DNA from 2 places in the Lacimonas salitolerans genome. Region 1 is predicted to be linked to the other one. Evidence: riboswitches for the same ligand, from Rfam matches in the RefSeq annotation. Region 1 holds a riboswitch; the other holds the start of a gene.

Region 1 (14,905 bases):
TCTCGACGAGGTCCGCTTCCTCGCCCGTCGCCGAGAGCGCCTCGGCCGCGGCGGTCACCGCTGTCAGGGGCGTGCGCAGATCATGGCTGAGCGAGGCAAGCAGGGCCGCGCGCAGGCTTTCGCGCTGCCGGACCACCTCCATGTCGCGCATGTCGGTCTCGAGCTTCAGCCGCTCATGGGCAAGGGAAGCCTGATCGATCAGGCTTTCGGCCAGCGCCGCACGATCCGCCGGAATCCGGGGGGCCACGGAAGCCCAGAACCGCCAGCGTCCCGAGCGACGTTTTCAGCGGGCGGAACTGCCATTTGCTTGCGGTCAGCGTGCTGGTCCCCAACCCGGCATCTTCGCCATGCTCCATCGCCCATTCAGCGGCTGCACGACCTGTGGGGCTCAGCTTCGGCTTCGTTTGACCATAGGGGGTAATCGTCACGCCGTCGCCCGACTGGTGCAGCACGATGGTCTGCACGGCCAGCAGCGTCCGCAACTCATCGCGGATCAGATGCGCGGTCTCTTCGGTGGTGCTGGCGGCCCCGAGGCGCGTGGCAAATCGGGCAAGACCGGCATTGTCGCGCGCGCTGCGCATGGCAAGGGCCGCAGCCGCCCGCGCGCGCGCCGCAAGCTGCCCGGTGATGATCGCCACGATCACCAGCAACACGGCGGTGATGACATTGGCCGGGCCGTAGATGATGAAGGTGTAAAAGGGCGGCAGGAAGAAGAAGTTATAAGCAATCCCGGCTGCGATGGCGGCGACCAGACCGGCGCGAAACCCGTAAAGGCTGGCGCTGTAGATCACCGGCAAAAGATACAGCAAGTCGATCGGCCCGCGCCCGATCCAGCCCTGCGCCAGAAAGGCCGCAAGCGTCAGCGCCGCGACCGATCCGATCCCGACCGCGTCGCCTTTCCACGTACCGTCCGGCAACCAGCGTCGCCAGTCGCGCCCGCGCGATGTTTCGTCAAACGGGATCACGTGGATCGCAACGCCCGTTGTCTTGTCCAATATGTCCTGCACGATCCCGTCGCGCTGTTTCAGCCATCCGCCGCGTCCGCGCGACTTGCCAAGGGCAAGCTGCGTGGCGCGCACCTCCTTGCACTGGGCCAGCATCGCCTCCTGCACGGACGTGGCCGGGACCGATTGCAAGGTAGCGCCCAGCGAGGCGGCAAGTGACAGGTTGCGCGCAAGCTGGGTGTTTTCGGCATCGCTGAACCGTGCGGCAGCCGGGGTTTCGACATACAGCGCGACGAGCGGTGCCTTGAGCGCATCCGAGAGCCTTTTGGCCGCCCGCACGACCTGCTCGCCCCCGGCAGCCTCCGAGATGGCGACAAGGATGCGCTGCCCCCGGCATAGCCGCCTTCCTTGCCGGTGACGCTTTGATGTTCCTGAATGCGCGCGCCGACATATTGCGCGGCATGGCGCAGGGCGAGTTCGCGCAGGGCCAGCAGGTTGCCCTTGGAAAAGAAGTGATCGAGCGCGTGGCGTGCCTGATCGGGGACATAGACCTTGCCGTCGCCAAGCCGCTTGATCAGGTCTTCGGGCGGCAGGTCGATCAGTTCGATCTCGGCATTCTCGAACACCTTGTCGGGTGCATATCGGCACTTACTTTCCAACGGACAGCGGGAAACCAGCGTTCACGCCATGAGGCAACCTGCGAAGGAACGTCGCAAGCCGTTTTCCTGACGGCTGCCTCATCACGCAAAAAGCCGGTGCCGTTCGAAGAGGTCGTCATGTCAAAACGGAAGAACCGGAGTGTGGCAGCGGTTGGCCTTGCCACCCTTGCCATCAAAGTCGCGTCAAACTGGGCACGGTTCGACCCCGCGTGACCTGACAGCGCCCTGCACCGACAAGCGTGGGGCATTTGCACGGGTTGTTGGCAAGCGACTCTTCGCAGTAGCTGATGATATGCCTGTCGCCTCAAAAACAAACTTAGCTGCGCGAGGATTACGCGCGGCTTACGTACATGTTTTTACTTAAGAACAGTGGTGAGCCGTGCAGGATTCGAACCTGCGACCCACTGATTAAAAGTCAGTTGCTCTACCAACTGAGCTAACGGCCCACTAGGCGGGCTACTTAGAAAGAGCGTGGTGCAGGGTCAACCCCGAAAACGTGGTTTTCGTCCTGATCTCTGGATTCATTCCCGGACGGGGCGTATATGCCGCCCCATGAACACACGCGCGACCCAGATTCCCTTTATGAAGATGCACGGGCTTGGCAACGATTTCGTCGTTGTGGACGAGCGCGGGCGCGCGCCCATGGTCGATGCCGCTCTGGCGGTTGCGATGGCCGACCGGCATCGGGGCGTGGGGTTTGACCAGTTGGCGGTTATGCGGGGCAGCGAAGCCGCCGATGTGCGTCTGGTGTTCTACAATGCCGATGGCTCGTTCTCGGCGGCCTGTGGCAATGCCACGCGCTGCATCGCGCGGTATGTGATGGGCGAAACCGGGCAGGATTCGGTGCGCCTCCAGACCGATCACGGCATTCTGGCGGCGCGCGATGCGGGGGGTGGCCTGACGGCGGTGAACATGGGTCACGCGCGCACCGACTGGCATGCGATCCCGCTGGCTCAAGAATGTGACACGCTGCACCTGCCGATTGACGGCACGCCCACGGCCACCTCGATGGGCAACCCGCATTGCAGCTTTTTCGTCACGGATGCCGAGGCAGTGGAGCTTGCCGTGCAGGGACCGCAGATCGAGCATCATCCGCTGTTCCCGCAACGCACCAACGTGCAGTTCGTCCATGTCGCAGGCAAGGACACCCTGCGGATGCGGGTGTGGGAGCGCGGCGCAGGCATCACGCTGGCCTCGGGGTCGTCATCCTGCGCGGTGGCGCATGCGGCCTGGCGGCGCGGGCTGGTGGGGCGCGACGTGACCCTGCGGCTGGATGGCGGCGAGATCGGCATACGCATCGCCGAGGATGGCATCTGGATGACCGGCCCCACGGCGCATGTGTTCGATGGCGTCTGGCGGGTCGCATCATGACCGCGCCCAAATTCACCACGCTGGGCTGTCGGTTGAACGCCTATGAGACCGAGGCGATGAAGGATCTGGCCGCGCAGGCGGGCCTGGGCGATGCGGTTGTGGTCAACACCTGTGCCGTGACGGCCGAGGCCGTGCGCAAGGCCCGGCAGGAGATCCGCAAGCTGCGGCGCGACAACCCGGGCGCGCGCATCATCGTGACCGGCTGCGCCGCGCAGACCGAACCCGAGACATTTGCCGCGATGGACGAAGTCGATCATGTGATCGGCAACACCGAAAAGATGCAGGCAGGGACATGGGCGCGGCTGGCCCCCGATTTCGTGGGCGAGACCGAGCGCGTGCAGGTCAACGACATCATGTCGGTGACGGAAACGGCAGGTCATCTGATCGACGGCTTCGGCACGCGCAGCCGCGCCTATGTGCAGGTCCAGAACGGCTGCGATCATCGCTGCACCTTCTGCATCATCCCCTATGGCCGGGGCAATTCGCGCAGCGTTCCGGCGGGCGTGGTGGTGGATCAGATCAGGCGGCTGGTCGACAAGGGCTTTAACGAGGTCGTGCTGACCGGTGTGGACCTGACAAGCTGGGGGGCCGATCTGCCGGGCGGGCCGCGTCTGGGCGATCTGGTGATGCGCATCCTGCGCCTGGTGCCCGATCTGCCGCGCCTGCGGATCAGTTCGATCGATTCGATCGAGGCGGATGACAACCTGATGCTGGCCATCGCGACCGAGCCGCGCCTGATGCCGCACCTGCATCTGTCGCTGCAGCATGGAGATGACCTGATCCTCAAGCGGATGAAGCGGCGGCATCTGCGCGACGATGCGATCCGGTTCTGCGAGGAGGCGCGGCGGCTGCGCCCCGACATGACCTTTGGCGCGGATATCATCGCCGGGTTTCCGACCGAGACGCAGGCGCATTTCGACAACTCGCTGCGGCTGGTGGCCGAGTGTGACCTGACGTGGCTGCACGTGTTTCCCTATTCCGCGCGCCCCGGCACGCCTGCGGCGAAAATCCCCAACCGGGTGGATGGTCCGACGATCAAGGCGCGCGCCGCCGCGTTGCGGGCCGCCGGTGACGCGCAGGTGGCCCGGCATCTGGCGGGTCAGCAGGGGCAGACCCACAGGGTGCTGATGGAAAACCCGCGCATGGGCCGGACCGAGCAGTTTACCGAAGTGACGTTCGCCAGCGACCGCCCCGAGGGGCAGATCGTGACAGCCACGATCACCGGCTCCAGCGGCGGGCAATTGACGGCACTGTAGTGGACTGGCGGGAATTGTCGGCTTTGGCTCTGTCCCAACGGGCCATGGCAAGGTAGCCAGCCGGAAAAAGGAGCACAGATGCACCCCAATCCCGCCTTTCGCAAGATGCCTGCCGACCGCAACCTGGCCTTTGCCCGAGCGCAGGGATTCGGGATGCTCGCCGTCTCGACGCCCGGGGCACCTCTGATCAGCCATATTCCTTTCCTGCTGAACGAGGCGGGCAGCGAGGCGGGGTTTCACCTTGTCCGTTCGAACCCGATCTGCCGGTTGGCGGATGAGGAGTTGCCCGCGCGGTTGGCGGTGCAGGGGGCGCACGGTTATGTCTCGCCCGACTGGTACGGGATGGGCGATCAGGTGCCGACGTGGAATTACGTTGCCGTCCATCTGATCGGGCAGGTCGAGCAACTGCCGCAAGAGGCGCTGCGCCCGATGCTGGACGATCTGTCCGAGTGGTTCGAATCCGGGCTGGACCCCAAGCCGCGTTGGCGCGCCGACAAGATGCCAGACGACCTGATGGATCGGATGATGCGGCAGATCGTGCCGTTCCGCCTGCGGATCGAAGAGGTGCAGGGCACGTGGAAGCTGGGCCAGAACAAGCCCGAGGCCGCCCGGCTGGGCGCAGCCGAGGGGCTGCAGGGGCGCGACCCGGCGCTGGCGGCGCTGATGCGCGACCCGCCGGAAGCCTGAGCCATTGCATCGCGGCCCAAGCTGGCTAGGCTGCGCGGCAGACATTGGAACAGGATTCCCGCCATGAAGCTCATTACCTCTCCGGCCTCGCCCTATGCCCGCAAGGTGCGCGTGCTGATCCACGAGGCCGGTCTGACCGACGACATTCAGGAAATGCAGGTCAAGACCACGCCCATGGCCACAGCGCCCGAGGTGGCCGCCGCCAACCCGCTGGGCAAGATCCCCGCGCTGATCCGCGATACCGGGCCTGCGATCTATGACAGCCGGGTGATCTGTCGCTACCTGGACGACCGGGGGCAGGCGGGGCTGTATCCGCAGGCACGCCTTTGGGAGGTCCTGACGCTTGAGGCGACGGCCGAGGGCATTCTGGATGCGGCCATCGGCATCGTTTATGAACGCCGGTTCCGCCCCGAGCACATGCAGTTGGTCGATTGGCACGATGCGCAATGGGCCAAGGTGACCCGCGCGCTGGATACGCTGGGCAAGATGTGGATGAGCCATCTGAGCGGTCCGCTGGACATGGGGCAGGTCGGCGTGGGCTGCGCACTGGGCTATCTGGATTTTCGCCATGACGACCGCGAATGGCGCAAGGGACGCGGGGCGCTGGATGACTGGTACGCCGCATTCGCCACGCGCGAGTCGATGCAGGCAACCGAACCGCGCGACACTTAGGGCCGTTTTGTGGGCCTCATCCCGGCCCGCCTGCGGCAATCTATCCCTTGAGGTGGACGCAGCTGACCCTAAACCATGATACAGGCGACGCAAGATTGCCTTTTCGACCGGTATGCGCCGAAGTTCGGCGGATAAGTCGCGCAGGAAGTTCAACTGCGCTGGAATGTCCGCTGGACTGCACCGGCAAGCACCGTTAGAAACGCGCTCGGAATTGGCTGCAATCGGAGCGGCCGTACTCGTATTGGCCGGTTACGGCTGAAGAAGGAGATAACCTCGTGTCCCACGCAGAAGATCACGAAGGCACCCGCAGAGATTTCCTCTACTACGCCACGGCTGGCGCAGGTGTCGTTGCCACGGGTGCGGCCGTCTGGCCGCTGGTCAACCAGATGAACCCCTCGGCCGATGTTCAGGCGCTTGCCTCGATCCGGGTCGATGTGTCCGGCGTGTCCGAAGGCTCGCAGCTGTCGGTCAAGTTTCTGGGCAAGCCGGTCTTTATCCGCCGCCGCACGGCAGAAGAGATCGAAGCCGCCCGCGCCGTGTCGCTGGACGAGCTGCCCGATCCTCTGTCGCAGAATCCCAACAAGCCCAACACCGATGCCAGCGATGCCAACCGCGCGATGGACGAAAACGGCGAGTGGCTGGTGATGATCGGGGTGTGCACCCACCTCGGCTGCGTGCCGATCGGTAATGGCGCAGGTGACTTTTCCGGATGGTTCTGCCCGTGTCACGGGTCGCACTATGACGAGGCCGGCCGGATCCGCCGTGGCCCCGCTCCGCGTAACCTCGATATACCGGTCGCCGAATTCATCGACGACACGACGATACAACTGGGATAAGGAAACGCGCATATGTCCGGAATTCCGCACGATCACTACGAGCCGAAGACAGGGGGCGAAAAGTGGCTGCACAGCCGTTTGCCCGTCGTCGGCCTGCTGTACGACACTGTCATGATCCCCACACCCAAGAACCTGAACTGGATGTGGATCTGGGGCATTGTCCTGACCTTCTGCCTGGCGTTGCAGATCATCACCGGGATCATCCTGGCGATGCATTACACGCCGCATGTCGATCACGCCTTCGCGTCGGTCGAGCACATCATGCGCAACGTGAACGGCGGGCACATGATCCGCTATCTGCACCAGAACGGGTCGATGCTGTTCTTTGCTGCCGTGTATCTACACATCTTCCGCGGTCTTTACTATGGCTCCTACAAGGCCCCGCGCGAAGTGACCTGGATCATCGGCATGCTGATCTACCTGCTGATGATGGGCACGGCCTTCATGGGCTACGTTCTGCCCTGGGGTCAGATGTCGTTCTGGGGTGCCACGGTGATCACCGGCCTGTTCGGCGCGATCCCCTTTATCGGCTCGGGAATCGAAACCTGGCTGCTGGGCGGCCCGGCGGTGGACAATGCCACGCTGAACCGCTTTTTCAGCCTGCATTACCTGCTGCCCTTCGTCATCTCGGCGCTGGTTGCGGTGCATATCTGGGCCTTCCACACCACCGGCAACAACAACCCCACCGGGGTCGAGGTGCGCCGCGGGTCGAAGGAAGAGGCCGAGCGTGACACGCTGCCCTTCTGGCCCTACTTCGTGATCAAGGACCTGTTCGCCCTGGCGATCATCCTGGCCGTGTTCTTTGCCATCGTCGGCTTCATGCCGAACTACCTGGGCCACCCCGATAACTACATCGAGGCCAACCCGCTGGTGACGCCCTCGCACATCGTGCCCGAATGGTACTTCCTGCCGTTCTACGCGATCCTGCGCGCCTTTACCTCGGATGTCTGGATCGTGATGTTCGCAAGCTGGATCACCGGTGGCATCATCGACGCCAAGTTCTTTGGCGTGCTGGCGATGTTCGGTGCCATCGCGGTGATGGCCCTCGCCCCATGGCTGGACACCAGCCGCGTGCGTTCGGGCCGGTATCGCCCGATGTTCAAGTGGTGGTTCTGGATCCTCGTGGTCGATTTCATGGTCCTGATGTGGCTGGGTGCAATGCCTGCGGAAGAACCCTATGCCACGTTCTCTCTGATCGCTTCGGCCTATTGGTTCGCGTATTTCCTGATCATCCTGCCGCTGCTGGGTGTGATCGAAAAGCCGCTGCCTGCACCGGCCACGATCGAGGATGACTTCAAAGCCCATTACGGGCCTGCCGAGACCCCGGCGGAATAAGAAAGGACCAATGGAAATGCTGAAGCAACTCGCGATTTCCGCAGCGGTAGCCCTGGCTCTTTCGGCCGGGGCGGCCACAGCGGCCGGCGAAGACGGAATTGTGGAGACTTTCGATTTCTCCTTCAAAGGTCCGTTTGGCCGGTTCGATCAGGCCCAACTGCAACGCGGGCTCAAGGTCTATACCGAGGTCTGCGCCGCCTGCCACGGGTTGGAGTATGTCCCGCTGCGCACCTTGGGTGACGAGGGCGGACCGGGATTCTCGGAAGATCAGGTGCGCGCCTATGCGGGCCAGTTCGAGGTCTTTGACGAAGAACTCGACGATTTTCGTCCTGCCGTGCCGACCGATCACTTTCCGGGATCGAACCTGGAAACCGCCCCTGACCTCAGCGTGATGGCCAAGGCGCGGGCGGGTTTCCACGGGCCCTACGGTCTGGGGATCAACCAGCTTGTCAACGGCATCGGCGGCCCGGAATACATCGCATCGCTGCTGCTGGGCTATACCGGCGAGGAAAAGGAAGAGGCAGGCACGCTCTACTATGAGAACACTGCCTACCCTGGCCGGTGGATCGCCATGGCACCGCCGATGGACGATGGCTGGGTCGATTTCGACGATGGCGCGGACAACTCGCTGCGCGAGATGTCCAAGGATGTGTCGGCGTTCCTGATGTGGACAGCCGAGCCGAAGATGATGGCGCGCAAGCAGTCGGGCTTTGTGGCCGTGCTGTTCCTGACGGTGCTGTCGGTCCTGCTGTACCTGACCAACAAGCGCATCTGGGCGCCGGTCAAGGGCAAGAAGAACGCCTGATCCATCGGGTCCAAGACATGGAAAAACCCCGCGCATGACGCGGGGTTTTTTCGTTCAGACGCCCAGATAGGCGCGCAGCCCCGGTGGCGGGTTGTCCAGCAGGGCGGTTGTGTCTGCGGGTGGGGCCGCCCGGCCTTCATCGACAAGGATGGTCCGGGGGCACAGGCGGCGGGCATCCCCGGGCGCGTGGCTGACCATCAGAAGGGTGGCGCCGGTCTCGTCCAACAGATCCGCCACCAGATCCAGCATCTCGGACTTCAGGGCAGGCCCCAGCGCGGCAAAGGGTTCATCCAGTGCGATCAGGGGCTTGCGCTGCACCAGAACCCGCGCCAGCGCGGCGCGCCCCTGCTGCCCACCCGACAGCTGCGCAGGCAGGCGTGCGCCCATGCCGGGCAGGCCGACGCGGGACAGGGCAGTGTCCACCGTCGCGCGGTGATCGGCTGTCAGGCGCAGAGCGGGGCGGATGCCCAACCCGACATTCTGCGCAACGGTCAGGTGCGGAAACAGGTTGTTGTCCTGAAACAGCATGGCGATCGGGCGCGCGGCGGGCGGTGCGTCCGTGATGTCGGTATCGGCCCAAAGGATGCGTCCCGATGTCAGGGGCAGGAACCCGGCCAGCGCGCCAAGCAGCGTGGATTTGCCGCCACCGCTGGGGCCGATGATGGCGACGCGGGCGCCTGCGGGCACAGTGAAATCCGCACGCAGGTCAAAGTCACCCTGCCGGATATGCACGCCTTCAAGTCGCAGCATGGTCGCGCCCTCCGCGGTCGAACAGCCAGAACAGCCCGAGGCTGAGGATCAGCAGCACCAGCCCCGCACCCGCGGCATGATCCATCCGGTAGGCCCCCATCAACCGCAAGATCTGCAGCGGGAGAGTGGCCGTGTCGGGATCGGCAAAAAGCGCGATCACCCCCAGATCGCCCATGGCCAGCGCCGCCGCCAGCCCGGCGGCAAAGCCCAGAACGGGCCGCAGACGGGGCCAGATCAGCCAGCGCAACCGCGCCGCCCCACGCATCCCCAGCGATGTGGCCAGCCGGCCATGGGTCGCCTCGACCTCGCGCAGTCGGGGTAGGATCACCCGCAGGGCAAAGGGCAGCGCCATGGCCGCATTGACCAGCGCGGTGACGGGCAGGGCCAGCCGGGCCGGATCGGCAAAGGGATGGACCATCAGAAACAGCCCCGTGCCGATCACCAGCGGCGAGATCGCCAGCCCCAGCAGGCCGAATCCTTCGATCCAGCGGTGACGCAGGGCCAGCAGGGCCAGCGCCATCGCCATCATGATGCACAGCGCGGTTGCGACCAGCGCCACGCCCAGCGACACCGCCGCCGCCTGCCAGACCTGCGCGGGCAGGGTCAGCACGCCCACCGCCCCGCGCCACACGATCGCGGCCAGCGGGGTCAGCAGGAACGCCGCGGCCAGTGCGATCAACCCGGCGTCCTGCGTGCGCAGCAGGGGTGTCTCGGCCTCCCACCGGCGCTGGGGACGGTCCAGCCCGCCGCCAAAGCCCGTCACGTCGCCCGCGCGCAAGGCCAGCATTGCCGCCCCCATCACCAGCGCCAGTTGCAGCGCCGCCAGCACCGCCGCGCGGCCAAGGTCGAAATCAAAGCGGAACGCCTGATAGATCGCCAGTTCCAGCGTGGTGGCGCGCGGACCGCCACCCAGTGTCAGCGCGACCGCGAAGCTGGACAGGCACAGCGCAAAGACGATCAGCGCGGCGCCGGGCAGGACGCTGCGCAGCATGGGCCGTTCCAGCACCCGCAGCACGGTGGCGGGCGGCATGCCAAGGCTGGCGGCCAGCCGGAACCGCTCGGCCGGGATGGCCTGCCAACCTTGCAGGATCATCCGGGTGGCCAGCGGCAGGTTGAAGAACACATGCGCCAGCACCACGCCATGCAGGCCATAGATCTGTATCTGTGGCAGGCCCAGCCACGCCAGAAGGTCATTCGCCACGCCGCCGCGCCCGAACACCGCCAACAGGCCCAGAACCGCCACGATCACCGGCAGGATGAAGGGAGCGCCCAGAAGGGTGATCAGCGCCCCGCGCCCCGGGAACCGCCGCCGGGCCAGCGCACGCCCTACCGGCACCGCCAGCGCGACCGAGATCAGCGCGGACAGCACCGCCTGCACCACGGTGAACCGCAGCGCGGCCAGATCGGCGGCCCCCGGCCAGCCTGCCCCGCCCGCGCGCGCCAGCACCGCCGCCAGCGGGGCCAGCAACAACGCGCACAGCATCAGCCCGGCCAGCCAGCCGGGCCAGAGCGGCAAAGCGGGCCGCGCAGGGATCACCGTGTCAGCGCGGCCTGCCATTCGGCAATCGCGTCATCGCGCAGGGCGCGGGCCTGTTCCGGGTCCAGCAGCAGCGCCTTTCCGGGGGTGATCAGGGTGTCGAACCCGTCGGGCAGGCCGCCCTCGGGTGTCACCGCCGGATACATCCAGTTGGTTGTCGGGATCACCGACTGGAACGCATCGGTCAGCATGAATTGCAAAAACTGATCGGCCAGATCGGGGTGATCCGTGCCCGCCAGCTTCGCCGCGACCTCGACCTGCATGTAATGGCCTTCGCTGAAGGGGATGGCGCGTTTGCTGGCGTCATCCTCGGCAATCAGGTGATAGGCAGGCGAAGTGGTGTAGGACAGCACCATGTCGGCCTCGCCCTCCAGAAACAGGCCGTAAGCCTCGGACCAGCCGGGGGTCACGGTGACGATATTGTCGGCCATCCCTTCCCAGATCTCGCCCGCCTGATCGCCATAGGCGGCCTTGACCCACATCAGCAGGCCCAGACCGGGGGTCGAACTGCGCGGGTCCTGGATGACGATGCTGGTGCCGCTTTCGCCAAGGGCGCGGAAATCGGTCGGGGCCTCCACCTCCGCGCCCGCGACAAAGGCGAAATAGCCCCAGTCGAAAGGCAGGAACATGTCATCCTGCCACGCCACGGGCAGGTCGAAATCCGCCTGCACGCCATGCGGGGCGAACAGCCCGGTGTCGCGCGCGGCGGCGGTCAGGTTGGTGTCCAGCCCCAGCACGATATCGGCCTGCGTGCGCGCGCCTTCCAGACGCAGCCGCGCCAGCAGGGCGGCCCCGTCGCCAGCGCCCACGAATTGCAGCGTGCAGGCGCAGGTCTCTTCGAACGCCTCCTTGATCTGCGGTCCCGGGCCCCAGTCGGACACGAAACTGTCGTAGGTATAGATCGTCAGAACGGGCGAGTCCTGGGCCACCGCCTGGGTGGCGGCCAACAGGCCCGTGGCAAGGAACAGGTGACGCATCGCATCCTCCATCTGCTGCGACGGGCGGGGGGGCGAGTGAATTGGAGGATGATCCAAAACCTTCCCTCCGCCGGTCTTAACCGGATCAGGTTCAACGGGTTCGCATCTGCATCTCAGCCACAAGGGCACCCCGAGGTGTCTGCGACGCTATCGCCACCGGAACGCAGGTGCAAGGGCTGGCGGCGGGCGCGGGAATCGGGTTATGACAACGGTACGACAGGGGCGTTCCGCGCAGGCGGGGCTGAGAAGCACCCTTTGAACCTGAACCAGATCATGCTGGCGGAGGAAGTCGCGGTTGCCCCCTGATCCGGGGCGCGGTCGGCCCTTCGCGACGAAAGGACGACAATGACCGACTGGGGCACCCACCTGAGAACGATGCGGGCCAACGCGCCCTTGGTGCAGAACATCACCAATTTTGTGGCGATGAACGTGATGGCCAACGTGATGCTGGCCGCGGGCGCGTCACCCGCGATGGTGCATGACGCCGGTGAGGCGGGCGAGTTCGCGGGCATCGCGCAGGCGCTGACGTTGAATATCGGCACGCTCAGCCCCGACTGGCTGCGCGGGATGGAGGCGGCGGCGCAGGTCGCCCACGATCGTGGCAGCCCTTGGGTGCTGGACCCGGTGGCAGTGGGCGCCACGGCGATGCGGCGCGATGCGGGCGCGCGGCTGCTGGCGCTGAAACCCTCCGTGATCCGGGGCAATGCGTCGGAAATCCTGGCGCTGGCGGGCACGGCGGCAGCGGGCAAGGGGGCCGATGCCGCCGACAGCGTGGACGCCGCAGAAGGGGCCGCGCGCGATCTGGCGCGGCTGACGGGCGGTGTGGTCGCGGTGACCGGGGCGCAGGATTTCGTGACTGATGGCGCGCGGGCGTTTCGTGTGGGCAACGGCCACCCGATGATGCCGCGCATCACCGTGATGGGCTGCTCGCTGACCGGCATCGTGGCGGCCTTTGCCGTGGGGCAGGACACGCTGCGTGCCACGGTTGGCGCGCTGGCCTATTACGGTTTGGCGGGCGAGCGCGCGGGCGTGCAGGCGCAGGGGCCGGGCAGCTTTCAGGTGGCCTTTCTGGATGCGCTGCATGCCCTGACGCCCGAGGATGTCAGCGCAGGTGCACAGGTGATGCAGGCATGAGCATCGGCATCTACTTTGTAACTCCCGATGGCTGCGACGATGCGCTGGTGTGCGCGGCGCTGGCCGGTGGCGCGGGTCTGATCCAGTTGCGCGACAAGACCGCGACCGAGGCCGAGATGGTGGCGCAGGCGCGTCGATTGCTGCCGCTGTGCCGCGCGGCGGGCGTGCCGTTGATCGTGAATGACCGGCTGGAGGTGGCCTTGGCCAGCGGGGCCGACGGGCTGCACATGGGGCAGGGGGATGGCGATCCGGCGCAGGCGCGCGCCGCACTTGGGCCGGACCGGCATCTGGGGCTGTCGATCGAAACACAGGCGCAGCTTGCCGCGATGCCCAAGGGCGCGATCAGCCTGATCGGGGTCGGCCCGGTGCGTGCGACGGCCACGAAACCCGACCATGCCACCCCGCTGGGGCTGGACGGTCTGGCGCAGGTGGTGGCACACAGCCCAATTCCTGCGGTGGCCATCGGCGGCGTCGGGCTGGCGGATATCCCGGCGATCAGGGCCGCAGGCTGTGCAGGCGTGGCGGTGGTGTCGGCCATCTCCGGGGCCGATGATCCGCAGGCCGCAACCCGCGATCTGGTCAACGCATGGAGGCACGCATGATCCCCAACATCTTGTCTATCGCCGGGTCGGACCCGTCGGGCGGCGCGGGCATTCAGGCCGACATCAAGGCGATCAGCGCCAATGGCGGTTATGCCATGGCCGCGATCACCGCGCTGACGGTGCAGAACACGCGCGGTGTGCGCGGCGCGCAACTGATCCCGCCCGCCTTCGTCGCGGAACAGATCGGCGCAGTGTTTGATGATATCCGCGTCGATGCGGTCAAGATCGGGATGCTGGGCAGCGCCGAGATTGCGCGCGCGGTGGCCGATGCTCTGCGCGGGCGCGACGTGCCCGTCGTGCTGGACCCGGTGATGGTAGCCAAGGGTGGCGACCGTCTGCTGGCGGCGGATGCAGTGGCGGTGCTGCGCGATGTGCTGCTGCCGATGGCGGCGGTGATCACCCCCAACCTGCCCGAGGCCGCCGACCTGCTGGATCTGCCCGAGGCTGAAACCCGCGCCCAGATGCTGGATCAGGCGCAGGCGCTGCTGGCGCTGGGGCCGGGGGCCGTGATGCTGAAAGGCGGGCATCTGCCGGGGGATGACAGCCCCGATCTGTTGATGACCGCCGACGGGGCCGGATGGCTGGACAGCCCGCGCATCGCCACGGCCAACACCCATGGCACCGGCTGCACGCTCTCCTCGGCACTGGCCACGCAGCTTTCGATCACCGGCGATCCGATGGCGGCGGCGCGGGTGGCCAAGGCCTATGTCCAGGCGGCGATTGCGGCGGCGGACGGGTTGCAGGTTGGCGGCGGTCACGGGCCGGTCGATCATTTCCACGCGATGCGGGCGGGCTGACTAGCGCCGCAGGGCAATCCTTGCGGCCAGCCAACTGCACAGCAAAACGCCCGCGTCGATGGCGATCAGCGCGCGCATCTGGGCGGGGTCGGCCAGATCGACCTCGATCAGATACAGCGCCAGCGCGCCCAGATCCTCTTGCGCCGATACCAGCAGGAAGGCGCTGGCGTTGTTGACGAAATGCAAAACGATGGCCGGCGCCAGCGTGCCGCTGCGCGCGGTCAGGTCGGCGGCGGCGATGCCGAACAGCGTGGCCGACAGCATCAGCCAGATCGCATTGCTCCCCAGCGACGGGTCATTGTGCAGCAGCCCAAACAGCACCGAAGGCGCGACCATCCACGCCGCCGGATGCGAAAACCGCGCAGCCAGCTGTTGCAGAAGGTAGCCGCGAAAGAACACTTCTTCTGCGGTGACCTGAACCGCCACGGCCACCAGCGCCATGGGCAGCAGCATCGCCCATGGGACGAACGCCAGACCAGGGCGCAGGTCGGACATGTCCCACGGCGGCAGCAGCCACAGCACGATGCCCAGCAGCAGCACAGC
Region 2 (14,905 bases), on a different contig from region 1:
TCCGGCAGCAGGGCGCGCCGCATGTCGCGCTGGAACACAACCCCGACGGTAATTTCGACGTCGAAAAGCTGGTCGCCCGCGCCCGCGCCTTTCCCGGGCTCGAAGGGCTGGATCTGGCAAAGGATGTCACCTGCGCGCAATCCTATCGCTGGAACGAGATGCGGTGGGCCTGGCCCCAAGGCTATGCGCCGCAGACCGAGGCGAAATACAAGGTTGTCGCCGTGGATTACGGGGCCAAGCGCAACATCCTGCGCTGTCTGGCCAGTGCGGGCTGCGATGTGACCGTGCTGCCGGCAAGTGCCACCGCTGACGAGGTGCTGGCCCATGCGCCCGATGGCGTGTTCCTGTCCAACGGCCCCGGCGATCCGGCGGCCACCGGGGCCTATGCTGTGCCGATGATCCGCGACGTGCTTGACCGCACCGATCTGCCGGTTTTCGGCATCTGCCTTGGCCACCAGATGCTGGCGCTGGCGCTGGGGGCGCGCACGATCAAGATGAATCACGGCCACCACGGTGCCAACCATCCCGTCAAGGACATGGAAACCGGCAAGGTGGAAATCACCAGCATGAACCACGGTTTCGCGGTGGACAGCCAGACCCTGCCCGAGGGCGTGCGCGAAACCCATGTGTCGCTGTTCGACGGCAGCAATTGCGGGCTGCGTCTGGCCGATCGCCCGGTATTCTCGGTGCAATACCATCCCGAGGCCAGCCCCGGCCCGCAGGACAGCTTTTACCTGTTTGAACGGTTTGCCGCGTCGATGCAGGCGCGCAAGCCGGTCTGAAGCTTTCAACCGGCGCGATCCGGTTTGAAATACACCCGAATTAACCGAAGTTTAACGCTCTCTCTCTAGCCCTGTCGGCAGGGCAAGGAGAGAGCGGGTGACAGAGCTCGATCAGAAAGTCTTTGATCAGGAACCAGCGGTGCCCGTCGGGGCGCGCAGCCTGGCCGAGCATCTGCGGCTGCGCGGGCTTGTGTCATCGGTCGTGCTGCTGACCGCACAGGGTGCGCAGCGCCAACAGGATGCCACCCTGCCCGAGGTGCTGCTGACCGAAGGTGCCATTGACCCTGACACGCTGCTGGCAGCGCAAGCCGACTGGCTGGGCGTGCCGCTTTATGATCCCGCGTTGCACCGTGCGGATGCGGATGCGCTGGCGCATATTGGCACGCAAACCTGTCTGAAACACGCCATCCTGCCGGTGCGCGATACCACGGGTCGGTGTTTGCTGGCAGTAGCGCGCCCGGATCGCTTGGCGCAGATCCGCGCTGACCTGCCCGCGCCATGGGCCGACGCTCCCATTGTGCTGGGAACCGAGGTTGCCTTGCAGGGCTGCGTTGCCGACCTTGCCCGCCCGGCCCTGACCGCCGCCGCTGCCGCCCGTGTGCCTATGGCGGAAAGCTGTCGCAGTTGGGGGCATGCAGGCAAAAGGCGCATCGTGCTGACGCTGCTGGCGCTGGCGCTCTGCGCAGCGTTGATGATCGTCTTTCCGGTGCAGGCCTTTACCCTGCTCGTGCTGTGGGCCAGCTTCACCCTGCTGGTGGCTGCACTTCACAAAACCGCCGCCGTGCTGGCATTTGTCACCCGCCCGCACCAACCGCAACCGCCGATCCCCCCGCCGGACCGGACCTTGCCGCGCGTCTCGGTCCTCGTGCCACTGTATCGCGAACGTCATGTTGCCACCGTTCTGGTCGAACGGCTGTCGCGGCTGACCTATCCCAAGGCGCTGCTGGACGTTGTGCTGGTGCTGGAAGAAACCGACGCCCTGACCCGCGAGGTGCTGGAGCGCAGCATTCTGCCCCGCTGGATGCGGGTGATCGTCGTGCCCGATGGCCAGCCCCGCACGAAACCGCGTGCGATGAACTATGCGCTGGATTTCTGCCAAGGCGACATCATCGGGATATGGGATGCCGAGGATGCCCCCGCCCCCGACCAGATCGACCGCGTCGCGGCCCGGTTTGCCACCGCGCCCGAGGATGTGGTCTGCCTGCAGGGCGTGCTGGATTACTACAACCCGCGCCAGACCTGGATCGCGCGCTGTTTCACCATCGAATACGCCACCTGGTTCCGCGTCATGCTGCCCGGTATGGCGCAGCTCGGCTTTGCCATTCCGCTGGGCGGCACCACGCTGTTTTTCCGTCGTGACGCCCTGGAACGCCTGGGCGGCTGGGACGCCCATAACGTGACCGAAGATGCCGATCTGGGCTTTCGCCTTGCGCGCCACGGCTACCGCACCGAGATGATCGCCACCACCACCGGCGAAGAGGCGAATTGCCACCTCTGGCCCTGGGTCAAGCAACGCTCGCGCTGGCTCAAGGGGTACATGGTGACATGGATGGTGCACATGCGCCGCCCGCGCCTGCTGCAACGACAGATGGGGTGGTGGAAATTCCTTGGCATGCAGACCCATTTCATCACGGCGCTGTCGCAATTCCTGCTGGCGCCGCTGTTGTGGTCGTTCTGGCTGATCCCGCTGGGTTTCACACATCCCCTGGAACAGGTGCTGAGCCGCGATCTGTTGCTGGGCATGGGCAAGCTGTTTCTGGCGGTCGAGGTGCTGACGATGGCGGCAGCGCTTTATGCCGTGCGCGGACCCGGACACCGGCACCTCATCCCGTGGGTGCCGGTCTTGCACCTGTATTTCCCGCTGGGCTGCATCGCCGCCTACAAGGCGCTGTGGGAACTGGTGGCCACGCCATTCTACTGGGACAAGACCGAGCATGGCCTGTCCCTGCCCTTGCGGCCGCACGAACTATTCCACCCGCCTGATCGCCCCGGAATCCAGCTTGAGCCGGGTCACGAACGCCCGTGATATATGATCCTTGAGCGCCTGATAGGCGGTCTGCTCGTCCCTGTTGGCGATCGCCGTCACGATGGCGTCATGCTCTTCGATCGTGTCATGCCCGCGCCCCTCTGCTGCGATCGAGGTTGTCGCCATCAGCGCCATCGATCGGTGCACCAGGTCCAGTTGCTGCACCAGATAGCGGTTGTGACTGGCCAGATGGATCTGCTTGTGAAAGCGGCGGTTGGCGCGGCTCAAGGCCGAGGGTTTGTTGATCAGCGCACGGTCATCCTCGACCAGGTCGCGCAGCACGCGGATCTCCTCCTCGGTGGCGTGGCGGGCGGCAAGACGCGCGGCCAAACCTTCAAGCTCGGCGCGCACCACGTAAAGCTCGGACAGTTGGTTGTGATCCAGCGACGCGACGATCAGCGACCGGCCATCCCGCGTCAGCAGCGATTGGGTTTCCAACCGTTGCAGCGCCTCGCGGATCGGCGTGCGCGACACGCCGAACCTGTCGGCCAGCTCGCTTTCGACCAGCCGGTCACCGGGCCGGTAGACACCACTGTCTATCGCCTCAAGTATCAGACTATAGGCATCTTTCTGAACAGGCTTCGGGTCGGACATGCGGCGCTCCTTGGGTCAACCGCGCAAGATTAGCCCTGACTGGCCCGCGCAATCAAGCCACCGATCTTGTGCGCGGCGCGCCGCCGCAGTATCACCGCAACATGCCACGCGATGATTTCACCCATGTGCAGTCCTGGGTCTTTGATCTGGACAACACGCTGTACCCGCCGCAGGCGCGCCTGTTCGACCAGATCGAGGTGCGGATGACGCAATATGTGATGGACACGCTGGGCGTGGACCATGCCCATGCCAACCATCTGCGCGACCACTACTGGCGGACCCATGGCACCACGCTGGCCGGGCTGATGCGCGAACATGACATCGATCCGCACCCCTATCTGATTGCGGTGCATGACATCGACATGACCCATATCGACCCCGATCCCGACCTGGCCGCGCGGATCACCCGCCTGCCGGGGCGGCGGATCGTCTACACCAACGGCAGCGCGCCCTATGCCGAACGGGTGCTGGACCGGCGCGGGCTTTCGGGGCTGTTCGATGCGATCTATGGCGTTGAAAATGCAGGATTTCTGCCCAAACCCGAGCGCAAGGCATTCGAGACGATCTTTGCACAGGATGGCCTGACACCCGCGACCTCCGCGATGTTCGAGGATGATCCCCGCAACCTCGCCGCCCCGCATGACATGGGCATGCGCACCGTTCACGTGGCCCCCGATCCGCATCGGGCCGATCACATCCACCACCATACCGACGATCTGGCGGGATTTCTGGCGCGCCTGCTGTAGCGCCCGCACCGGACCGACTGCGGCAATCCGCTCCTTTCATTCGGCATCGCGGCTGTTAACAGGTGCAGGATTTGAATTGAAGGACGCCCAGAATGACCTCTTCCCAGACCACCGACCACACCACCAATACCACGAACGACCAGCAGGCAGACGAGAATGCGCTGGCGCGCAAGATCCTTCTAGGCGTTGTCGTGGCGCTGATTGCATGGGGGCTGGCCATCGCACAATGGGGCGTGCCGGGCCTGTATATTCCGGCGCTGGCGATGGTCCCGGTGATCTATATCGTCCTGCTTGTGATCAGCCGGGCGTGACAGACCCGGGCGGGACAGGATGCCGCTTGGAAACCTGCCACCGGTCGGCATAAGTTACAGTCGACAGGAGGCAACAGGCCATGACCCACTCAAATGTCGACATTCTTGTATCCGGCGGCGGTGTCGCCGGACTGACCGCCGCAGCCGTGTTCGGCACCGCGGGCTTTTCGGTGATCTGCGTCGATCCCACCCCCCCGGTGACCGAACGTGACGCCGACGGCAGCGATCTGCGCACCACCGCGTTCCTGCAACCCGCACAGGCCCTGCTGGAGCGTGCGGGGCTGTGGGATCGGCTGGCACCACATGCCGCCGATCTGCAGGTCATGCGCATCGTTGATGCGGGCGGGCCGCAACCGGCGGCGCGGCTGTCCAAGGATTTCAACGCCTCGGACATCTCGGACAAGCCGTTTGGCTGGAACCTGCCCAACTGGTTGCTGCGGCGCGAGATGGTGGCACGGCTGGATGAGCTGCCGAATGTCGAGTTTCGCGCCGGGACCGGCACAAAATCTGTGTTCACACGCGAAGGCGAGGCACGTGTCGGCCTGTCGGATGCCACCCAGGTGCGCTGCCGTCTGGTGATCGCCGCCGATGGCCGCGACAGCCCGGTGCGGCAAGCCGTCGGCGTGGACGTGCAGACGATCCGCTATGGGCAAAAGGCGCTGGCCTTTGCTGTCACGCACCCGGTTCCGCATGACAACATCTCGACCGAGATCCATCGCTCGGGCGGGCCATTCACGCTGGTGCCGCTGCCCGACTGGCAGGGCATGCCCAGTTCCGCCATCGTCTGGATGGAGGAAGGGCCCGAGGCGCTGCGCCTGTCTCGTCTGCCCCAGGAGGACTTCGAGGCGGCGATGAACGAACGGTCATGCCTGCTGTACGGTCCACTGACGCTGGCCTCGCGGCGCACGGTCTGGCCGATCATCAGCCAGATCGCCGACCGGATGTACGCCGAGCGCGTCGCACTGGTGGCCGAGGCCGCACATGTGGTGCCGCCGATCGGGGCGCAGGGGCTGAACATGAGCCTTGGCGACATGCGCGTGCTGCTGGAACTGGCCGAGGCTGCGCCCGACCGTCTGGGCGATGCGCAGATGCTGCAGACCTACCACCGGCGGCGGCATTGGGAAGTGCAGGCCCGGCTGCGCGGTATCGACATGCTCAACCGCGCGTCGATGGTTTCAGCCCAGCCGCTGCGCGATCTGCGGATGACAGGGCTGAACGCGATCTACTCGCTGGCACCGGTGCGCCGCACGATGATGCAACTGGGGCTTGGTGCGCGCGGGTGAACCGAGGGATTGCGCGCATTTCATGCGCGCCGGGTAAAGGGGGCGCTGCCCCCTCTTGGCCCCTTGGGCCAATTCACCCCCGGGATATTTTTAGAGAGAGGAAACGATCAGAGAACCTTATCCGTGACCTTCTTGAGCCGGTCCAGAGCGGCAGGCACGTCGTAGAGCTTGTCCAGGCCGAACAGCCCAAGTCGGAAGGTCATGAAGCCCTCGGGCTCGTCGCATTGCAGCGGCACGCCCGCGGCGATCTGCATGCCTTGCGCGGCGAATTTCTTGCCGTTCTGAATGTCGGGATCGGTGGTGTAACTGACCACAACGCCCGGTGCGCCAAACCCTTGTTCTGCCACGGATTTCACGCCCTTTTCAGCCAGCAGTGCGCGCACGCCGTCGCCAAGCGCCCATTGGGCGTCGCGCAGTTTGTCGAAACCATAGTCGCGGGTTTCCAGCATCGTGTCGCGAAAGGCGCGCAGGGCGTCTGTGGGCATGGTGGCGTGATAGGCATGGCCGCCATTCTCATAGGTTTCCATGATCGCGCGCCATTTTCTGAGGTCCACGGCGAAGCTGTCAGAATCGGTTTTTTCCAACCTTTCCAGTGCCTTGCCGGACATCATTACCAAGCCACATGAAGGCGAGGCCGACCACCCCTTTTGCGGAGCCGAGATCAGCACGTCGACGCCCGTGGCCTTCATGTCGACCCAGGCGCAGCCGGAGGCGATGCAATCAAGCACCATCAGCGCGCCCACGTCATGGGCGGCTTGCGACAGACACGATATATAGTCGTCAGGCAGGATCAGACCGGCCGAAGTCTCTACATGTGGGGCGAAAACCACGTCGGGCTGGGCGTCGTGGATGGCGGCGACAACCTCGTCTATCGGTGCGGGGGCAAAGGGCGCCTGCGGGCCGTTTCCGATCTGCCGCGCCTTGTAGACGGTTGTTTTTTCAGTAAATTTTCCCGCATCGAAAATCTGGTTCCAGCGAAAGCTGAACCAGCCGTTGCGCACCACCAGCGCGTGGGCGTCGCGGCCGAACTGGCGGGCCACCGCCTCCATCGCGTAGGTGCCGCCGCCGGGCACCAGCGCCACGCCATCGGCGTTGTACACCTCTTTCAGCATGTCTGAGATGTCGCGCATAACCTGTTGAAAAGACGCCGACATATGGTTCAGAGAGCGGTCGGTAAAGACCACGGAATATTCCAGCAGCCCATCGGGATCGACGGTGTTCAGCAATGCGGTCATGGCGGCGCCTTTCGTTTCAGTCACCCTTTGCTAGCGCCGCGCGGGGCCAAAAGCAAAGCCTTCCTTGACCGCCAGACCCCGCCGTGTGATCCGCATGCACGAACCATGCATATCCCATGCGCATCGCGCGCCCCTGTCAGATCGGGCCGGGGCGGCGCTCTTCGGACAAAAGCACGTTCGCCTCGACGTTCCCGACCCCCGGCAGGGTCATGATGCGGCGGCGCAGCACGCGTTCGAAATCGGCGATGTCGCGGGCCACCACGCGCAGGCGGTAGTCATACATGCCCAGCACGTGTTCGACGGTCTGCACCTCGGGGATGGCGGTGACGGCGCGTTCGAAATCCTCGAGGCTGACGCGCCCTTTGGTGGCCAGCCTGACCCCCAGGAACACCGTCACGCCGAACCCCAGCGCGGCATGGTCCAGATCGACGCGGGGGGCGCGGAACACACCGGCATCCCGCAGCCGTTTCATCCGCCGCCACGTGGCGGGCTGCGACAGGCCAAGTGCGCGCCCAAGCGCCCCCGCCGATTGCCCGGCATCGTCGATCAGCGCGCGGATCATGCGGCGGTCGGTGTCATCCAGATCGGTCACAGCGGCAGCGCCTCGTCCGATTTCAGCAGGGCGACATGCATCAGCGCCTCGATATCGGCGATATGCGGCAGGGTCAGGATGCGCTGGCGATAGACCTGCTGATAATGCGGGATGTCGCGGGCAATGACCGACAGACGGGCATCGACCACGCCAAGGAATGTCTGGATCTCGATCACCTCGGGCACCTGGCGCGCGGCGGCCAGAAACTCGTCAAAGGCGCGCGCCTGCGTCTTGTCGAGGGTCAGGCGCAGGCTGACCTCGACCTCATACCCCAGCGCGCGCCAGTTCACCCGCCCGCGCAACCCGCGCAGCACGCCCGCGCCGCGCATCCGGTCCAGCCGCCGGGTCAGCGTGCTGGGCGTGACCCCGGCCCGTTCGGCCAGATCGGCGGCGGGCAGGTCGGGCGCGGCCTGATACTGGCGCAGGATGCGTCGGTCGGCATCGTCGAGCATGAATTTTCCGTATTCTGCATGATCGGTGAATTGATACTCCTCCAAATGCCGAAATTCTGCGCAGAACGCAAACATATTTGCGGCATTGTGGCTAATCTGCCCGGCAATCAAACCGCAAAGAAGGACAGACCCATGCGCGTTTACTATGACCGTGATTGTGACATCAACCTGATCAAGGACAAGAAGGTGGCGATTCTGGGCTATGGCTCTCAGGGGCACGCCCATGCGCTGAACCTGCGCGACAGCGGCGCCAAGAACCTTGTCGTCGCCCTGCGCGAAGGCAGCCCGTCGGCCAAGAAGGCCGAAGCCGAAGGCCTGAAGGTCATGGGCATCGCCGAGGCTGCCGCCTGGTGCGACCTGATCATGTTCACCATGCCCGACGAATTGCAGGCCGAGACCTACCGCAAATACGTGCATGACAACCTGCGCGAAGGCAGCGCCATCGCGTTCGCCCACGGTCTGAACGTGCATTTCGGCCTGATCGAACCCAAGCCCGGCGTCGATGTCATCATGATGGCCCCCAAGGGACCCGGCCACACCGTGCGCGGCGAATACACCAAGGGCGGCGGCGTGCCCTGCCTTGTGGCGGTGGAGAACGACGCCACCGGCAAGGCGCTGGAAATCGGCCTGTCCTATTGCGCCGGCATCGGCGGTGGGCGCTCGGGCATCATCGAGACCAACTTCCGCCAGGAATGCGAAACCGACCTGTTCGGCGAGCAGGCGGTTCTGTGCGGCGGTCTGGTGGAGCTGATCCGCATGGGCTTCGAGACGCTGGTCGAGGCCGGGTACGAGCCGGAAATGGCCTATTTCGAATGTCTGCACGAGGTCAAGCTGATCGTCGACCTGATCTATGAAGGCGGCATCGCCAACATGAACTACTCGATCAGCAACACCGCCGAGTATGGCGAATATGTCTCTGGCCCGCGCATCCTGCCCTATGACGAGACGAAGGCGCGGATGAAGGCGGTTCTGACCGACATCCAGACCGGCAAGTTCGTGCGCGACTTCATGCAGGAGAATGCCGTGGGTCAGCCCTCGTTCAAGGCGACCCGCCGTCTGAACGACGAACACCAGATCGAACAGGTCGGTGCAAAGCTGCGCGCGATGATGCCGTGGATTTCCGCGGGCAAGATGGTGGACCGCGAAAAGAACTGATCCCGACGGGATCGGCGACTCGGGGCGGGCCTGCGGGTCCGCCCTTTTTCGTGGCGCGGTGCTTGACGCCGCCCCCGCCCCGGCCCATCGTGGCGGCTGCAACAGGGGCGTCCGCGGATACGCGGGCTGAGACGAACCCTTGGAACCTGAACCGGATCATGCCGGCGTAGGAAGTTGCGATGCGCCCTTTGCCGATGTGCGGGGCCTCGTTTCCTCGCGCGGCGGGGGGCGTTGTTTTCCTTCCGTCATCGCGTCGCGGCCCCTGAGTGCAGGGCGTCCCTGTTGCCCGAACCTTTGAATATACAGGGAAAGACCATGAAACAGATTGCAGATCAGACCGTTCTTGTCACCGGCGCGGGGCGTGGCCTTGGGGCGGCCATCGCGCGCGCCTTTGCCCGGCAGGGCGCGCGGGTGGCGGTGAACTATCGCCACAGTCAGGACGCGGCAGAGGCGCTGTGCGCCGAGATCGGCCCGCGCGCGCAGGCGTTTCAGGCGGATGTGACCGACCGCGCGGCCGTGGCGGCGATGGTGGCACAGATCACCGAGGCCATGGGTGCGCCCGATGTGCTGGTGCATAACGCGTTGGCCGATTTCCAGTTCAACGGCGATGCGCGCAAGGGGCTGGAGACGCTGGACTGGGCCGATATGGCCGCACAGGCGCAGGTGTCGGTAGGGGGCGCGCTGAACCTGATCGCCGCCGCGCGCCCGCATTTTGCGGCATCCGGGTTTGGCCGGGTGATCACCATCGGCACCAATCTGGTGCAGAACCCGGTTGTGCCCTATCACGATTACACTGCCGCCAAGGCCGCGCTGATGGCGCTGACCCGCACCGCGTCGCGCGACCTGGGTCCGCTGGGGGTGACGGTGAACATGGTGGCGGGCGGGCTGCTGCGCACCACCGATGCCAGTGCCGCGACGCCCGAGGCGGTGTTCGACCTGATCGCGGGGCAGACGCCGCTGGGCCATGTGACCACGCCTGCGGAGATGGCCGATGCGGTGCTGTTCTTCGCCTCGCCCTGGGCGCGGGCGGTCACCGGGCAGACGCTGATCGTGGATGGCGGGCTGGTCTGCGGCTGACGGGGGCACCTGGCGCGGCCATTGTTCCGGTGAGGGCCTGAGCAGGCCGCGCCACATCCACCGAAGTGCCCCGCTGAGTGGTGGCGGGGGTCGTCCTTCATCTTGCCCGTAAACTCCGGGGGAGTCGCCTTCAGGCGACGGGGGCAGCGCCCCCCTGCACCGCCTGCCACAAGGCCAGCGCCGAGACGGTGGCGCGCACGTCATGCACGCGGCACATCTGCACCCCCTGCGCCACGCCCGCCAGCGCCACGGCGACCGAGCCGGGCATGCGGTCTGCCGGTTCGGGCGCGCAGCCAATCGTGGCGATGAATCGCTTGCGCGAGGCGCCCAGCAGGATCGCGCAGCCCAGCCCGTGAAACAGGCTGATCCGGTTGAGCAGCGCCAGGTTGTGATCGGCGGTCTTGCCAAAGCCGATGCCGGGGTCGACCACGATGCGCCCGCGCGGGATACCCAGCGCCATCAGGGCCTGCACGCGGTCCTGCAGGAAATCGAAAACGTCCAGCACCACGTCGTCATAGCTTGGATTCTTCTGCATCGTGGCGGGATCGCCCTGTGCGTGCATCACGCAGACCGGCAGGGCATGGCTGGCGCAGAACGGGGCCAGTCCGGGGTCGAAGGTAAAGCCTGCCACATCATTCACCAGGTTTGCGCCGGCCTGCACCGCCGCCTGCGCCACGGTCGTCTTGCGGGTGTCGATCGAGATCGGTGTGGGGCCTGCGGCGCGCAGGGCGGCGATCACCGGGGTGACGCGCGCGATTTCCGCGTCGGCGGGCACAGTTTCTGCCCCCGGTCGGGTGGATTCGCCGCCCACGTCGATGATGTCGGCCCCGTCGGCGATCATCTGAACCCCGTGGGCCACGGCCCGGGCCGGGTCATGATACAGGCCACCGTCGGAAAAGCTGTCGGGTGTGGCGTTCAGGATGCCCATGACGCGCGGGGTGTCCAGCGCCATCCCCGCCACATCCGCGCGCGCCGTGGTCAGCGCGTCGCGCCAGTCGTCGGGCAGGTCGCGGGCGGGCACCACCTGCCCCGGTGCGTTCCGGGGCGCGCCCCGGCGCATCCGCTCGGCATGGGTGAACCACAGCCGCCCGCCAGCGAGCGGAAGGGCCTCATCCGGGCGGGCAAGGCCCGATTGCACAAGCGGTCTGAAATAGTCGGTCATGGGGCGGGTATTACGCATCGGGGCGCGCAAGGCAAACGCTCAGATCACCGTCACATCCGTGGCCACCGCGCGCAGCGGAAGGTCGGGCGCGTCGGGCAGATCCTGCCCGATCACCAGCATGTCGGCGGCCTGCATGAACCGTGCGAACCACAGCACCAGCGCCAGCGCGTCGCGCGGGCTGGCCGAGGGGCCATCGACCGCATCCAGCACGATCTTGGACGGGGCCCAGACGCTGATCTGGTCGTGGCGCATGGCCCAGTCGAGTTCGGTGCGCGAGTTCACCACCACGCAGCGCGCATCGCGCCCGGCCAGCACCCAGGCGTTCTGCTCGATCGCCAGCAGGTCGATCCGGCGCTGTGCCAGTGGATGCGCGGCCTGCGGGGCGGGTGTGTCGGCGGGCCCGACGCACAGGATGCTGGGCCGCGCCCCGGCCTGCAACTGGTCGATCCATGCGGGCAGGTTGTCCGACAAGATGGCGACGTTGGACAGGTAGACCACCTGCGGATGCGGCCGATCCTCGGCCACGCGGCGGGCCTTGATGTCGCGTGCGGCGCGCACGATTTCCACACCCAGCGCCCCCGGTCCGCGATCCAGCTTTTCGATGCGGACAAAGACGCGCAGCGCCTGTGGCTCGTGCAGGATACGCTCGGCCACCTTTTCGGCCAGGGTTTCCAGCAGGTTCAGCCGCTCGGCGGCCAGTTCGGCGGCGATCGCCTCGGTCACCTTGTCGTAGGACAGGATGCTGTCCACGTCGTCATCAAGGATGTTTGCGGTCGGCATCACCTCGACCACGATGTTGAAACAGATCCGCTGGGTGGTGCCGCGCTCGGCCTGAAACGCGCCGATTTCAACCGTAACGATATGATCGCGCACCGAGATCCTGTCCAGCGGCCCGTCGCCCGCAGTGGCCGCGGCGCGTTCCGACGGGTGGGCGAAGGCCCATGTGATCTCGTTGCTCATGCTGGTTCGTCCCGGCTGACCTGTCCTGCGCGCAGACTGGCCCTGTCCTGCGCGCGCGTCGCCACGCGGGGCGGCACTGCGCGGCCCGTTTGCGTCACGAGGTCAGTTCTGCACCATCTCCTGCGGGTGGCGATAGAAAAGATGCACGCCGATCCGGGCGGTGCGCGGGAATTTGCGCGCCCAGCGGGGGTTCACGGCGGTGGTGTGGTAATGTGTCGCCCCTTCGGTCAGGACGCGCGGCGCGCCGTTGACCATCAGCTTGGCCACCTTGGCCACCTGATCAAAGGCCCGGGGTTCGTTGATCACCTCGGGAAGGCCATCGCAGGTATAGGTGAACTGGCAGCCGTATTTGCGGCCTGTCCCCTGATGCACCACGCCGCATACCGTGTCGGGATAGGTCGCGCTGTCGACGCGGTTCATGATCACCTCGGCAACCGCGAACTGGCCCTTGACGGTTTCGCCGCGTGCCTCGAAATAAAGCGCCTCGGCCAGGCAGCGCCATTCCGAGTTGCCCTTGGCAGCGGGCAGGCTGGCCAGCCATTCATCGCTGTAGCTGATACCGCCTGCCGCCTGCGGACGATTCAGCAGCGCATCCAGCCGGTCTGCGGGCAAACGGGCCAGTGCCTTTTGCTCCAGCCGCATCACCTGCTCGAGCGAAGGCTCTGCCACGGCTGTACCCGCCAGCATGATCAGCGTGGCGGCAACAAATTTACGAAACATCTTATCCCCCTTCGCACCAAACGGCGAAATCGAGGCCTTCTACGACAGATTTTCGCACAGAGTCCATCCATGCCCGCCCAGACCCGGGTTGCGTCGGCTGCATGGCGCCTGTGTCAAACGCAGGTCTTGGGGACGCGAGAGCAGACGCTACCGTATCTTGTCGCGCACAGCCAGTTGGGCTGCGGCCAAACGCGCCACCGGCACCCGGAAAGGCGAGCAGGAAACATAGTCGAATCCCGCCGCCCGGCAGAAAGCGATTGATTCGGGGCTGCCGCCATGCTCGCCGCAGATCGACAGCACCAGATCGGGCCGCGCGTCACGCCCGCGTGTCGCGGCGATGGTCAGCAGCTCGCCCACCCCGTCCTGATCCAGCGTGTGAAACGGGTCTTCGGGGAACACGCCCTGCTGCACATAGGTCGACATGAACCGCCCCGCGTCGTCGCGCGACAGGCCATAGGTCATCTGCGTCAGGTCGTTGGTGCCGAATGACAGAAAGGCCGTGTGCGGCGCGATCTCGCCCGCGCGCAGAGCCGCGCGCGGGGTTTCGACCATCACCCCCAGCCGGTAGGTGAAATCGCGGCCGGTCTCGTTGCGCACGGCGGCGGCCACCGCATCGACGCGGGTTTTCACCAATTCGACCTCGCGCCGGGCGCTGACCAGCGGGATCATGATCTCGGGCACCACCGGCTCGCCCTCGCGGCTGGCCTCGACCGTCGCCTCGAAGATGGCGCGGGCCTGCATGTCGTAGATTTCGGGCACGGTGATGCCCAGCCGCACGCCGCGCATCCCCAGCATGGGGTTGTATTCGCCCAGCGCCTCGACCCGGCGGGTGACATCCGACAGCGGCAGGTCCAGCGCCTCGGCCAGTTCGCGGTGACCTGCGCGATCGCTGGGCAGGAATTCATGCAGCGGCGGATCGAACAGGCGGATGCAGACCGGCTGGCCCTGCATGATGCGGAACAGTTCGATGAAATCGGCGCGCTGCATCGGCAGCAGGCGTTCCAGCACCGCCGCGCGGTCGGGGCTGGTGTCGGCAAAGATCATCTCGCGCATCACGGTCAGGCGGTCGGCATCGAAGAACATGTGCTCGGTCCGGCACAGGCCGATCCCCTGCGCCTTGAAGTTGCGCGCGGTCTGCGCATCGCCGGGCGTGTCGGCATTGGCGCGCACGCCGATGTCGCGCACCTCGTCGGCCCAGCCCATCAGGGTGTTCAGCGCGTCATCCTCGGCCGCCTCGATCATCGGGGCCTCGCCGGCCAGAACCTGCCCGTTGGTGCCATCGACCGTGATCACGTCACCGGCGCGCAATTCGCGCCCGTCCGGGGCCACCAGCATCTGACGCCGGGCGTGAAAGCGGAAATCGCTGGCCCCCACGACGCAGGGCAACCCCATGCCACGGCCGATCACCGCCGCATGGCTGGTCATGCCGCCACGTTCGGTCAGGACGGCCACGGCGGCATGCATGCCGCGAATATCCTCGGGGCTGGTTTCGCGCCGCACCAGAACGCAGGCCTCGCCGCGCGCGGCATGGGCCTGCGCATCGGCGGCCGTGAACACGATCTTGCCCGCCGCCGCACCGGGGCTGGCGGCGATGCCGGTGGCCAGCACGTCGCGCTTGGCGCCCGGATCGACCTGCCGGTGCAGCATTTCGTTCAGCACGCGCGGCTCGACCCGCAACAGCGCCTCGTCGCGCGGGATGATGCCATCCTCGGCCAGTTGCACCGCGATGCGCACGGCGGCCTGCCCGCTGCGCGCCACGCGCACCCCGTCAAGAATGTGCAGCACGCCGTTCTCGATGGTGAATTCGGCC

What was found. A riboswitch is a leader RNA that binds a small molecule or an ion and turns the genes downstream of it on or off. The one in region 1 is predicted to bind thiamine pyrophosphate.
Region 2: another riboswitch for thiamine pyrophosphate. It lies ahead of ACFTOW_RS05745 (3-oxoacyl-ACP reductase); the one in region 1 lies ahead of thiM (hydroxyethylthiazole kinase).

The regions. Positions count from the first base shown of each region.
Region 1 is NZ_JBHUDD010000143.1:611-15,515, reverse strand. It holds gene ACFTOW_RS15470 (sensor histidine kinase) at 1-247, opposite strand, end outside; gene ACFTOW_RS15465 (DUF4118 domain-containing protein) at 174-1,283, opposite strand; partial or broken gene ACFTOW_RS15460 (hypothetical protein) at 1,451-1,570, opposite strand; tRNA gene ACFTOW_RS15455 (tRNA-Lys) at 1,974-2,049, opposite strand; gene dapF (diaminopimelate epimerase) at 2,156-2,974, shown strand; gene mtaB (tRNA (N(6)-L-threonylcarbamoyladenosine(37)-C(2))-methylthiotransferase MtaB) at 2,971-4,230, shown strand; gene ACFTOW_RS15440 (FMN-binding negative transcriptional regulator) at 4,309-4,917, shown strand; gene ACFTOW_RS15435 (glutathione S-transferase) at 4,981-5,589, shown strand; gene petA (ubiquinol-cytochrome c reductase iron-sulfur subunit) at 5,865-6,425, shown strand; gene petB (cytochrome b) at 6,438-7,760, shown strand; gene ACFTOW_RS15420 (cytochrome c1) at 7,777-8,565, shown strand; gene ACFTOW_RS15415 (thiamine ABC transporter ATP-binding protein) at 8,620-9,315, opposite strand; gene ACFTOW_RS15410 (ABC transporter permease family protein) at 9,302-10,873, opposite strand; gene thiB (thiamine ABC transporter substrate binding subunit) at 10,849-11,829, opposite strand; TPP riboswitch at 11,875-11,972, opposite strand; TPP riboswitch at 12,038-12,134, shown strand; gene thiM (hydroxyethylthiazole kinase) at 12,175-12,963, shown strand; gene thiE (thiamine phosphate synthase) at 12,960-13,565, shown strand; gene thiD (bifunctional hydroxymethylpyrimidine kinase/phosphomethylpyrimidine kinase) at 13,562-14,362, shown strand; gene ACFTOW_RS15385 (CPBP family intramembrane glutamic endopeptidase) at 14,363-14,905, opposite strand, start outside.
Region 2 is NZ_JBHUDD010000041.1:60,913-75,817, reverse strand. It holds gene carA (glutamine-hydrolyzing carbamoyl-phosphate synthase small subunit) at 1-782, shown strand, start outside; gene ACFTOW_RS05790 (glycosyltransferase) at 880-2,808, shown strand; gene ACFTOW_RS05785 (GntR family transcriptional regulator) at 2,749-3,402, opposite strand; gene ACFTOW_RS05780 (pyrimidine 5'-nucleotidase) at 3,504-4,148, shown strand; gene ACFTOW_RS05775 (hypothetical protein) at 4,241-4,459, shown strand; gene ACFTOW_RS05770 (UbiH/UbiF family hydroxylase) at 4,540-5,742, shown strand; gene ACFTOW_RS05765 (aminotransferase class V-fold PLP-dependent enzyme) at 5,850-6,977, opposite strand; gene ACFTOW_RS05760 (Lrp/AsnC family transcriptional regulator) at 7,114-7,569, opposite strand; gene ACFTOW_RS05755 (Lrp/AsnC family transcriptional regulator) at 7,566-8,021, opposite strand; gene ilvC (ketol-acid reductoisomerase) at 8,154-9,176, shown strand; TPP riboswitch at 9,270-9,366, shown strand; gene ACFTOW_RS05745 (3-oxoacyl-ACP reductase) at 9,492-10,253, shown strand; gene folP (dihydropteroate synthase) at 10,384-11,415, opposite strand; gene ACFTOW_RS05735 (dihydroneopterin aldolase) at 11,455-12,375, opposite strand; gene ACFTOW_RS05730 (cell wall hydrolase) at 12,478-13,095, opposite strand; gene ACFTOW_RS05725 (putative PEP-binding protein) at 13,243-14,905, opposite strand, start outside.